3 regions of the Dyella sp. NPDC103356 genome follow, and region 2 is predicted to be linked to each of the others. Evidence: predicted binding sites of a transcription regulator. Region 2 holds the regulator's gene; each other region holds the start of a gene.
The links. The regulator FliA, encoded in region 2, starts transcription of late flagellar genes. The targets are predictions, from matches to a motif close to TAAAGTTTNNCNNNCNNNGGCCGATAA.
Positions count from the first base shown of each region.

Region 1 (3,255 bases), on a different contig from region 2:
AGATGCAGCCGTGCTCGCAGCCGCGATACGGGTTCAATGCCTGACTGAAATGGATGTCGGGCGAGTCGTTATGGCTGATGACGCTGCGCGCGCGCTCTTCGGTCACCTCGGTGCGCGGACGCGGCTGGGTGTCGTCCAGCAGGGCGTGTTGCCAGCCATCGTCTTCGGCATGGTGACGGATCGACTCGAAGCGCCCCTCCGGATTGGAGGCAGCGCCTCGGCCTTTGAGGGCGCGAGGAGGCTCGTTCATGGGCTCAGTTTGCGCGCCCGCGGTCTCACCGGCGGAGACATGCCTTGCCCCATCCGAGTTGACGAGATAATAGAAATCATCGACATTACAATATCTTGCGATGGATCGTTCAAGGGAGCAGGGGCGTGAAATTCTGGCTGATACTCGTTGTGCTGGCGGTGCTGATCATCGCGCCAGTCATGTATATGGCCCGCCTCCTGGGCGCCAACAAGGCCGGGCTGGGCTCGGTGGTTTTCGCCATCTTTCTCTGCTCCCTGGTGACCGGGGCGCTTGAGCATCTGCATCTGGCGTCGCCGCTGGAATTTGTCGTCAGCTTTATTGCAGCGACGCTGATCTATCAGTGGATCCTGGCGACGACCTTCAAGAAGGCCGCCATCATCAGCATCGTGTCGACCGCGATCACCACGATAGGCGTCTTGATATTGATGAAGCTGCTGGGTCTCTGACGGCTACGGCAGGGCGCGTGGTGGTCTAATAGTCTGCTCGACGGCATCAGGTCTCCCCATGCACGCACTGATCTTCAACCATTTCGGCGGCCCCGACGTTCTGCATTGGGCCGAGCGGCCCGATCCGGTGCCGGCGCCGCATCAAGCCCTGGTGCGCATGCAGTGTGCGGGGCTGAATTTTGCCGACGTGTATCGCCGTAACGGCAACTATCACTTGAGCGGCGAGGCGCCGTGGATCCTCGGTTACGAAGGCGCCGGCGTTATCGAGCAGGCGGCTGAAGGCGACACTTTGTTCCCGGTCGGCACGCGCGTGGGTTTTGCGGATATGCCGTACGCCAATGCCGAGCTGGTCGCGGTCGATATCGACAAACTGATTCCCCTGCCGGCGGATATCGATGCCGATACGGCGGCTGCGGTTTTGCTGCAGGGGCTGACCGCGCAGTATCTGGTACGCGACAGCTACAGCGTCAAGGCGGGCGATGTCGCGGTAGTTCACGCGGCGGCCGGTGGCGTGGGTTTGTTGTTGACGCAAATGCTCAAGGCGATGGGCGCGAAGGTCGTGGGTATCGCCTCGTCCACGGTCAAGCGTGAGGCCGTGCTCGCTGCCGGCGCGGTGCTGGCGATCGACTATGCCGAGCTGGTATCGGCAGTTCATACCTTGACCGAAGGTCGCGGTGCGGACGTGGTGTACGACTCGGTCGGGCGCACGCTGGGCGACAGTCTCGCGGCAACCCGCATCGGCGGTACCGTGGTGTTCTACGGTATGGCGGCGGGCGATCCCGATCCGGTCGATCCGCGCCTGTTGATGGATCGCTCGCTGACGCTTACCGGCGGCGATCTATGGAACGTGTTGACCAGTGGCTCGATTCGGCGCGAGCGTGCGAACGCGCTGTTCGAGCTGGTGCGCCGGGGCACCGTGCAGCCGCAGATCGCGGCACGTTTCCCGATACGCGACGGCAAGGATGCCCATGCCTTTATCGAGAGCCGGGCGGCCATCGGCAAGGTGCTGCTGACGCTTGCTGGCTGATACGGAGACAGGCGTTTCGCAGGTTTCTACTTGCCGCACAAATTATTGTCTAGGCAGGGAAAACGCCCTGCCATAGGCCAAATGGCCACGTAAAGAATTTCGATCCAGAGCCGTTAACCCCGGTAAGCGACGACCACGAATGATCCATCCGGACCCTTGACGGGGCCTGCATGAGAGGTCGAAAGCGTCGCCGTTATAAGTCACGGGGGAAGCCATGGGTATGTTCAACTGGTTCGGCCGCACCACGCTTAACGCGCGCGTGTGGATGGTGATGCTGACCGTCGCGTTCGGCCTGGGCGCGCTCACGGTTATCGGCGAGATCGAAAGCCGCGACGTGCAGATGGCTGCGCTCGCCGATGGCCTGCATGATCAGGTGCAGAGCGCCATCGCCGTGGCGGAGGGTTATCGCCAGCGCGCTGTCAAAGGCGAGATGAGCGAAGCCGATGCGCGCAAGGCGGCCTTGCGGGACATCCAGTCCATGCGCTGGGACGACGGCGCGGGCTATGTGTTCGCCTTCGACTCGAAGGCGGTGCTGCTGATGCATCCGTTGCGCACCGATGTGGGCGCGAACCTTCATGACGAAGCCGATGCCAATGGATTCCATCACTATGCCGCGATGGCCAGCACCGATCAGGATGCTGGCCATGCAATGACCAGCTATGTGCAAAATATTCCAAAAACCGGCGAGCAGAAGCCGAAGATCAGCTACTCGGAGTGGTACAAGCCCTGGGATATTCACTTCGCTTCCGGCGCCTACTTCGATCATATCGATGCGGCGTTCCACACCGCCCTGATCAAGAGCCTGCTGCGCGCGGCAGGCATCGGCTTTGTCGTGATCATGGTGGTATGGCTGTCGATGCGAAGCATCAAGCGCACAATCGGCGGCGAGCCGGCACAGGCGGTGCACATTGCCACACGTATTGCCGAAGGCGATCTACGCAAGGGCGGTGATGTTGCGTTTCCCGAAGGCAGCCTGCTGGACATGGTCAATCGTATGCGCGAACACCTGTCGGTAATCGTGGCCGATGTGCAGCGCGGCGCCGGCATGGTGACGCTGAACTCGCAACAGCTCGCGCAAGGCAACGATGATCTGTCACAGCGCACGCAGGAGCAGGCATCGAGCCTGGAGGAAACCGCCGCATCGATGGAAGAGATGACCGCGACGGTAAAGCAGAACGCGGAAAATGCCCTGCAAGCCGACCGACTGACGCGTGCCGCACGTGAAAAGGCCGAACGGGGTGGGGCCGTGGCCGAAGAAGTCATGCAGGCCATGGCGAATATCGGCGAGTCCAGCCGCAAGATCGCCGACATCGTCAGTCTCATCGACGAGATCGCCTTCCAGACCAATCTGCTGGCGCTCAATGCCGCGGTCGAGGCGGCGCGTGCGGGCGAGCATGGGCGTGGGTTTGGTGTCGTGGCGGCCGAGGTGCGGCGCCTGGCGCAATCGAGTGGCGCGGCATCGCGCGATATCAAGCGGTTGATCGCCGAGAGTACCGAGCGCGTCGAAGTGGGCGAGATGCTGGTGGCGCAAT
Region 1 covers NZ_JBVJLZ010000004.1:87,402-90,656, reverse strand. Annotated here, with positions in the region: gene ACZ6WW_RS10370 (PA0069 family radical SAM protein) at 1-250, opposite strand, end outside; gene ACZ6WW_RS10365 (hypothetical protein) at 376-696, shown strand; gene ACZ6WW_RS10360 (quinone oxidoreductase family protein) at 755-1,723, shown strand; gene ACZ6WW_RS10355 (methyl-accepting chemotaxis protein) at 1,938-3,255, shown strand, end outside.
Region 1: a site for FliA is predicted at 1,814-1,840, ahead of ACZ6WW_RS10355 (methyl-accepting chemotaxis protein). Genes of this name have one in related genera too.

Region 2 (3,255 bases):
GAGTTCCTTTAGAAACCGAATTCGCTAAGCAGACGATCGGCCTCGTCCTGGCTGTTGACCTTGGCCGCTGCTGCAGGCGCTTCGCCGCCGGCCAGTGCGCCGGTGAGGCGAACCAGTTCCAGCAGGGACGATTCCACGCTACCGATAAAATGCGCGACCTTCTTGATGCGCTGGCCGGAAAGATCCTGCCAGGACTGCGCCAGCACCATGTCGTTGAGACCGTCACGGCTAGCGGCGGCAAACTCACGTGCCTGACGCGCGAGTACGGCACCGGCTTCGTTCTCGTCGCTCCACGCGAGGATTTCAATCGCGTTGGCTTCCAGCGCTTCGGCCTGCGGACGCATGCGTTCGGCGAAATCGAGGCTGCGATGCGCGGCCTGCGAACTCATTTCCAGTACATCGAGCAGGTTCTTGCGCGCATCGGCGACGCTATCGGGTACGCCCTCCAATGCCAGGTCGCTGCCGAGGCGACGTACCGCTTCGTGCAGGTCGCGCGCCAGCAGGCCCAAGGCGCGGAACAGATGCTGTTCGCGCTGGCGTGCCAGCGCATCGAGCGCCAGTTCGAAATCCGCGCGGTCGGCACTGTTGAGCAGCTGCTGCAGCTCGGTCGGCAAGGCGGTCTCGGAAAGTAGCAACGAAGAAGTGCTCATGCGGTGGCTCCTTGCGCGGCGAGCCGCTCGAAGATTTTGTCGAGTTTTTCTTTCAGCGTGGCCGCGGTGAACGGCTTGACGATGTAGCCGTTCACGCCGGCCTGCGCGGCGGCGATGATCTGGTCGCGGTTGTTTTCCGCCGTCACCATCAGCACCGGCATGCCCTTCAACGAAGGCTCGGCGCGGATCGCGCGCAACAGGTCGATGCCGGTCATGTTGGGCATGTTCCAGTCGGTCACGACCAGGTCGAACGGCATCTCGCGCAGCATCGTCATGGCGTTATTGCCGTCTTCGGCTTCCTGGATCAGCGGGTTGGAGAAACCCAGCTCGACCAGCAGGTTACGCACGATGCGCCGCATGGTGGAAAAGTCGTCGACCACCAGGATTTTCATGTTCTTGTCCAACGGGAGGGCTCCGGCTTGTAGGTTGGGAACGGGGAATAAGGAACAGGGAACGGAGAAGAAGGTTGCGGATAGTTCGAGGTCAGCGGCGGCGCTCCACCCTCCCCGTTCCCCGTTCCCCATTTCCGGCGCCATCGCGCCAACCGGACATCCGCGCCCGCAACCGCACCAGCGCCTGGCCGTGGATCTGACACACGCGCGATTCGGTAACGCCGAGCACGGCGCCGATTTCTTTCAGGTTCAATTCTTGTTCGTAGTACAGCGACATCACTAGTTGTTCGCGTTCGGGCAGACCGGAGATCGAGTCGATCAGGGCCTCGCGCATGCCTTCCTGTTCGACGCGATCCTGCGGCTCCAGGCCATCCTGATCGACTACGTCCAGCGCGGCGCCGCCTTCGTCGTCGTCCGGCGCGGTGAGGCTGAGCAGACGCGCGCTGGTCGCGTCGGCGAGAATCTGGTGGTACTCCTGCGCGGTGATGCCCATGCGCCGGATCACCTCGGCATCGATGGCATCAGCGCCGGTTTCGTTTTCGATCTGACGCACCACTTCGGTGACTTCGCGCAACTTGCGATGCACCGAGCGCGGCGTCCAGTCGGTCTTGCGCAACTCGTCGAGCATGGCGCCGCGGATGCGGATGCCGGCATAGGTCTCGAAGCTGGCCGAGCGATCGGTGGCGTAGTTACGTGCGGCCTCGAGCAGGCCGATCATGCCCGCCTGCACCAGATCGTCCACGTCCACGCTCGACGGCAACCGCCCCATCAGGTGATAGGCGATACGCCGCACCAGAGGCGCGTGCTGGCGCACCATGTCTTCGGTGCTCTCGCGTTGCAGTTGCAGATATTCGGAAGCCACGCTCATCTCGCCCACCCATCCCCTGCCAGGCTTGGCTCCAACGCCGCCTGACCACCAAAGAAGGCAATCCGGTCGTGGTTGGGGTACTCGGGTTCACCCCATGTATCGACCGCACCTGCCAATTGCTTGAATCCCTGTGCCGACCGGCTGCCCGGGGCGGCATCGACCACCGCGCACTGGCGCCGGATCGCCCGGCGCAGGTACTCGTCGTGCGGGATCATCCCCATGAAGTCGAGCGCGACGTCGAGGAACCGGTCGCTGACCCGAGAAAGCTTTTCATACAAGTGCTTAGCCTCGCCGGCATGGCGCACCATATTGGCCACCACGCGGTAGCGGCGTACCCCGAAGTCGCGGCTGAGCACCTTGATCAGGGCGTAGGCATCGGTCAGCGAGGCCGGCTCGTCACAGACCACCAGAATGACGTCGTCGGCCGCGGCCGCGAACATGGCCACGCTGTCGGAGACGCCCGCGGCGGTATCGACCAGCAGGTATTGGGGCGGGCGCACCAGTTCGTCGAAGGCGCGGATCACCGCCGCATGCTCGCCATTGCTCAGCTGGGCCAGGCGCCGCGCGCCCGAACCGGCCGGGATGATCTTCAGGCCATGCGGCGCGGTCACCGCCAGCTCGTCCAGCGTGCAGCTGCCGTCGAGCAGGTGACCGATATGCCGCGACGGCGTCAGGCCGAGCAGCACGTCGACATTGGCCAGCCCCATATCCGCATCGAGCAGCATGGTCTCGTGCCCGGCCATCGACAGCGCCATACCCAGATTCACCGCGACGGTGGATTTGCCCACGCCGCCCTTGCCGCCGGCAATCGTGATCGCGCGAGTGCGCGGCCGCGGCACTGTCGAACTCAAACCCATCGCCTGATCTCCACGCAGATGTTCGCTGGCGTGCGCGTCGCGCGCACGCAGTGCCGCAAGGGCAGGAAACATCTGCCGCAATCCCCACGCCTGATTCATCGCCAAGGTTCCCATGGGGTTCAAGCGCTCGCCAGGCTGAGGCCGAAACGATCGGCCATGGTGGTGTCTTCGGTAGTGCCGCTGGATTTCAGCGCCTGTGCAGCGCGGCAGACCAGCGCACGCGCATCGGCAGCGGCAATGTCTTCGGGCACGCGCTGGCCGTCGGTCACGTAGTCGAGCGGCAGGTGATGGCGGATCAGCGTGGACAAGGCACCGCCAAGATTCGGTGTCTCGTCCAGCTTGGTCAGAATGCATGCCTGCGGCTTCAGCGGCAGGTAGGCGCGAATGGTGGCGTCCAGCGCCTGTGCCTGCGTGTTGGCGGCCATCGCCACGCACACGCGGACGTCGCCGACGTCGTGCAGCAACTCCATCTGCTGCTGCAGACGCGG
Region 2 covers NZ_JBVJLZ010000012.1:57,022-60,276, reverse strand. Annotated here, with positions in the region: gene ACZ6WW_RS21490 (protein phosphatase CheZ) at 9-650, opposite strand; gene cheY (chemotaxis response regulator CheY) at 647-1,054, opposite strand; gene ACZ6WW_RS21480 (RNA polymerase sigma factor FliA) at 1,134-1,910, opposite strand; gene ACZ6WW_RS21475 (MinD/ParA family protein) at 1,907-2,866, opposite strand; gene flhF (flagellar biosynthesis protein FlhF) at 2,887-3,255, opposite strand, start outside.

Region 3 (3,255 bases), on a different contig from region 2:
CCGTGATAAGCGTGCGCATCGATCGTTTGCATCATGGTGCCGAAACCACTGGAGTCGCGTTTTGCGCGGATAAAGCCATTGTTGTCGCCAGCATGACGGCTACCCGTCTCGCTACCCATGTCGTAATCTGCGGGCGCCGAGCCGGTCTTGAACCATCCCTGCGGCATGGCGGCGTAGGCGCTCGTGGCCATCGAACCGAGCAGCAGGGCGATAGCGACGATTTTTCCGATGTGGCGTTTCATGATGACTCCGTAGCTTCAGGGCGATGTGTATGGAGGGTGGCGAAGATAGGCAGCGACATCCGATGTCGGCGGGCTAACGTCCATGCCAAGGAGGTAGGCGCGTGAGCTTCCTTCCAGATAACCGGGTGGATGGGTTTCGACATGGCGGGACGATGTGGCGTTGTGCGCTGCGAACGGTTGCGTGATACCCAACCAGATCATCACGCTGGCCGCAGCCGCGATGAGCCAGGGCAGTTGTCGCATCGCGCGCTGCTGGCGGTTGCTGTTCAGGGCGATGCGCAAGATGCGCGCGTCGACCACGACTTCGGGCGCCTCTCTGGCGTGGCGCCGATAATGCGCAATGGCCTCCTCCAGCGACGTGTCGTCGGTGTCCTCGTTCATCGCCATGGCAGCATGACCTCGCGCAAACGCTTCTGCGCATAGCGCAGCCGGCTTTTCACCGTTTCGCGATGGGTACCGGTAGCAAGCGCGATCTCGTCCAGGCTCAGCTCGCCCTCGGCCTTCATCAAAAAAGCCTCGCGTTGCGGCAACGGAAGTTTGCCGATGGCATCGAGCAGTGCCTCACCCAGTGACTGGCTTTGCCATTCGCGCTCCGGTGTGGCTATGGCGTCGTTAGCTGACAGTGGGAGTGCCGTATCGAGATCGTCCGTGGCATTCAAGCCATCAGGCGCATGCCGGGTCAACGCACGCCAGCGATCGGCGGCGCGGCGGTGCGCAATCGAAAAAAGCCAGGTCGCAAACGATGCGGAACTGTCGTAGCTGTCGCGGCTGCGAATGACCGCGATCCAGACTTCCTGAAACACTTCTTCGGCTTCGCTTTCGCGTGTGGACAGGCGCAAGACATAGCGATGCAGCTTTTCCCGATAGCGCTGATAAAGCAGGCGAAACGCCTGGTCATCGCCTTGCCGGTAGCGTTGCATGCAGGCCTCGTCACTCAACGCAACGGCGGCGGCTAGCTCTTTGTCGCCCAAGGCCTCGTTCAACCATCGCCACGGAAGGCCTTCCATGGTGCCCCCCTGGGGCGGTATCCATAAATAGGTGGCTGTCCCCGACATGCTTCCCTTTCCTGAAATCCGATCCTCCATATTCGCTGGAAATCGGGAAAAGGGGTTATTTGCTAAAACTGGAGAGGTAGTGGGCTAGCGTGGGCACGCCAACACTGGAAAACCCCACCTAGTCGTCATCCCGGCGCAGGCCGGGATCCAGTGGCTTCGGTTTTCGGCTTTCGCGATAACCGATCACAAAGTCACTGGATCCCGGCCTGCGCCGGGATGACGATAGGGGAGGTCGAGGCTGCTCAATGCTTTCTAAGTAATCGACTCCAGCGACGTCCGAAACGGCCGCCATAACCCATCGGCCCCTTCGATATTGATAACGACAGACCGATTCTCGATCCGCTGGATGCGCTCGGCCTCATCAGCGGCGAACTGGATCGCATCCTGTCGGCTCGCAAAGGATCGTCGGCGCTCTCGTCCAATCGCTATGGTCCAGTGGGCGCCACGGTCGGGCGCGAAGGGGATATCGATAATCAGCATGGCGGTGTCCTTTCGCGCAAGAGATTGCGGCTGCGACTGCGTACAAAGCGTCGCGGTCGTATAACCATGCTGTTCACATCGATATCAAAACGGATTCGGGGCAGTCCGATTTTGAGCGTAGGCCTGCATCTCGGTGCCCGCGCCAAAAAAGCGTCGCGAGCAAGTTTGCCGTCATATCCCAATGCGCCCTCCGCCGCGATATTTCTCCTCAATTTCACGCCTGCCGGGCCGATACATCCCATAACGGAACGGGGCGGACCCATGTTTGTCATTATTGGATCGATCGTTGTGCTGGTCAGCGTGATTGGCGGCTTTGTGCTGTCCCATGGCAGCCTGCTCGCGCTGTGGCAACCCTATGAGGTGCTCATCATCATCGGTGGTGCGCTGGGGGCCTTTGTGGTCGCCAATCCGCCATCGGTGCTGAAAGCGAGCTTTGCCGGTGTGCTTGGCCTGTTCAAGGGGCCCACCTATGGCAAGCAGGATTATGTCGACCTGCTTTCGCTGCTCTACGATCTGTTCAGCGTCATGCGCAAGGAAGGGCTGCTGGCGTTGGAGGAACATATCGAAGACCCAGCCTCCAGTCCGGTCTTTTCGGCCTATCCGCGGCTGATTCGTGAGCATCATCTGATCGACTTTCTCACCGACTGCCTGCGTTTGATCGTCGGCGGCAATATGAACGCGCACGAGCTCGAAGCGCTGCTCGACGTCGAAATCGAAACGCACCATGCCGAGGCCGAAGCGCCGAGTCTTGCTGTAGCCAAGGTCGCCGATGCCATGCCCGGCTTCGGCATCGTGGCGGCCGTGCTCGGTATCGTCACGACCATGTCGCAGCTCGGTGGGGATACTTCACGCATCGGCGAACACATTGCCGGCGCCCTGGTCGGTACCTTCCTGGGCATCTTGCTCAGCTACGGCTTCATCGGTCCGCTCGCTGCCGCCATGGAGGCGCGCGTGCAGGAAGACGGCCGTGCGTTCGAATGCGTCAAGGTGGCGCTGATGGCCAGCTTGCGCGGTTACAACCCGATGATCGCGGTGGAGTTCGGCCGCAAGTCGCTTTCGTCCAGGACGCGGCCCACATTCCAGAGCCTGGAAGGTCATCTGAAGGCTGCGCGCTGATGAGCGACGATCAGCCGATCATTATCGTCAAGCGACGAAAAAAACCAAAACACGGCCATCATGGCGGTGCATGGAAAGTCGCCTATGCCGACTTCGTCACCGCCATGATGGCGTTCTTCCTCGTCATGTGGATTCTCGGCGTGGGTTCGCGCGAACAAAAAGCCGCGATTGCCGATTACTTCAAGAACCCCTCGATGACGGCGGGCTCCTCCATGCGTGCCGTTCCCGGTGTGATGGGGCCGGGCGGTCCCAGCTCCAGCATGATCAAGCTCGGTGGCTCGATGGATCTGCCCAAGGGGGAGGGCAAGGACGTACGTCAGGCCACCCCCGGCAAGTCGCCCACGGTCGATGACGTCAAGCTC
Region 3 covers NZ_JBVJLZ010000010.1:10,807-14,061, reverse strand. Annotated here, with positions in the region: gene ACZ6WW_RS19550 (hypothetical protein) at 1-242, opposite strand, end outside; gene ACZ6WW_RS19545 (hypothetical protein) at 258-629, opposite strand; gene ACZ6WW_RS19540 (sigma-70 family RNA polymerase sigma factor) at 620-1,249, opposite strand; gene ACZ6WW_RS19535 (DUF2188 domain-containing protein) at 1,550-1,777, opposite strand; gene motA (flagellar motor stator protein MotA) at 2,039-2,893, shown strand; gene motB (flagellar motor protein MotB) at 2,893-3,255, shown strand, end outside.
Region 3: a site for FliA is predicted at 1,986-2,012, ahead of motA (flagellar motor stator protein MotA). Genes of this name have one in related genera too.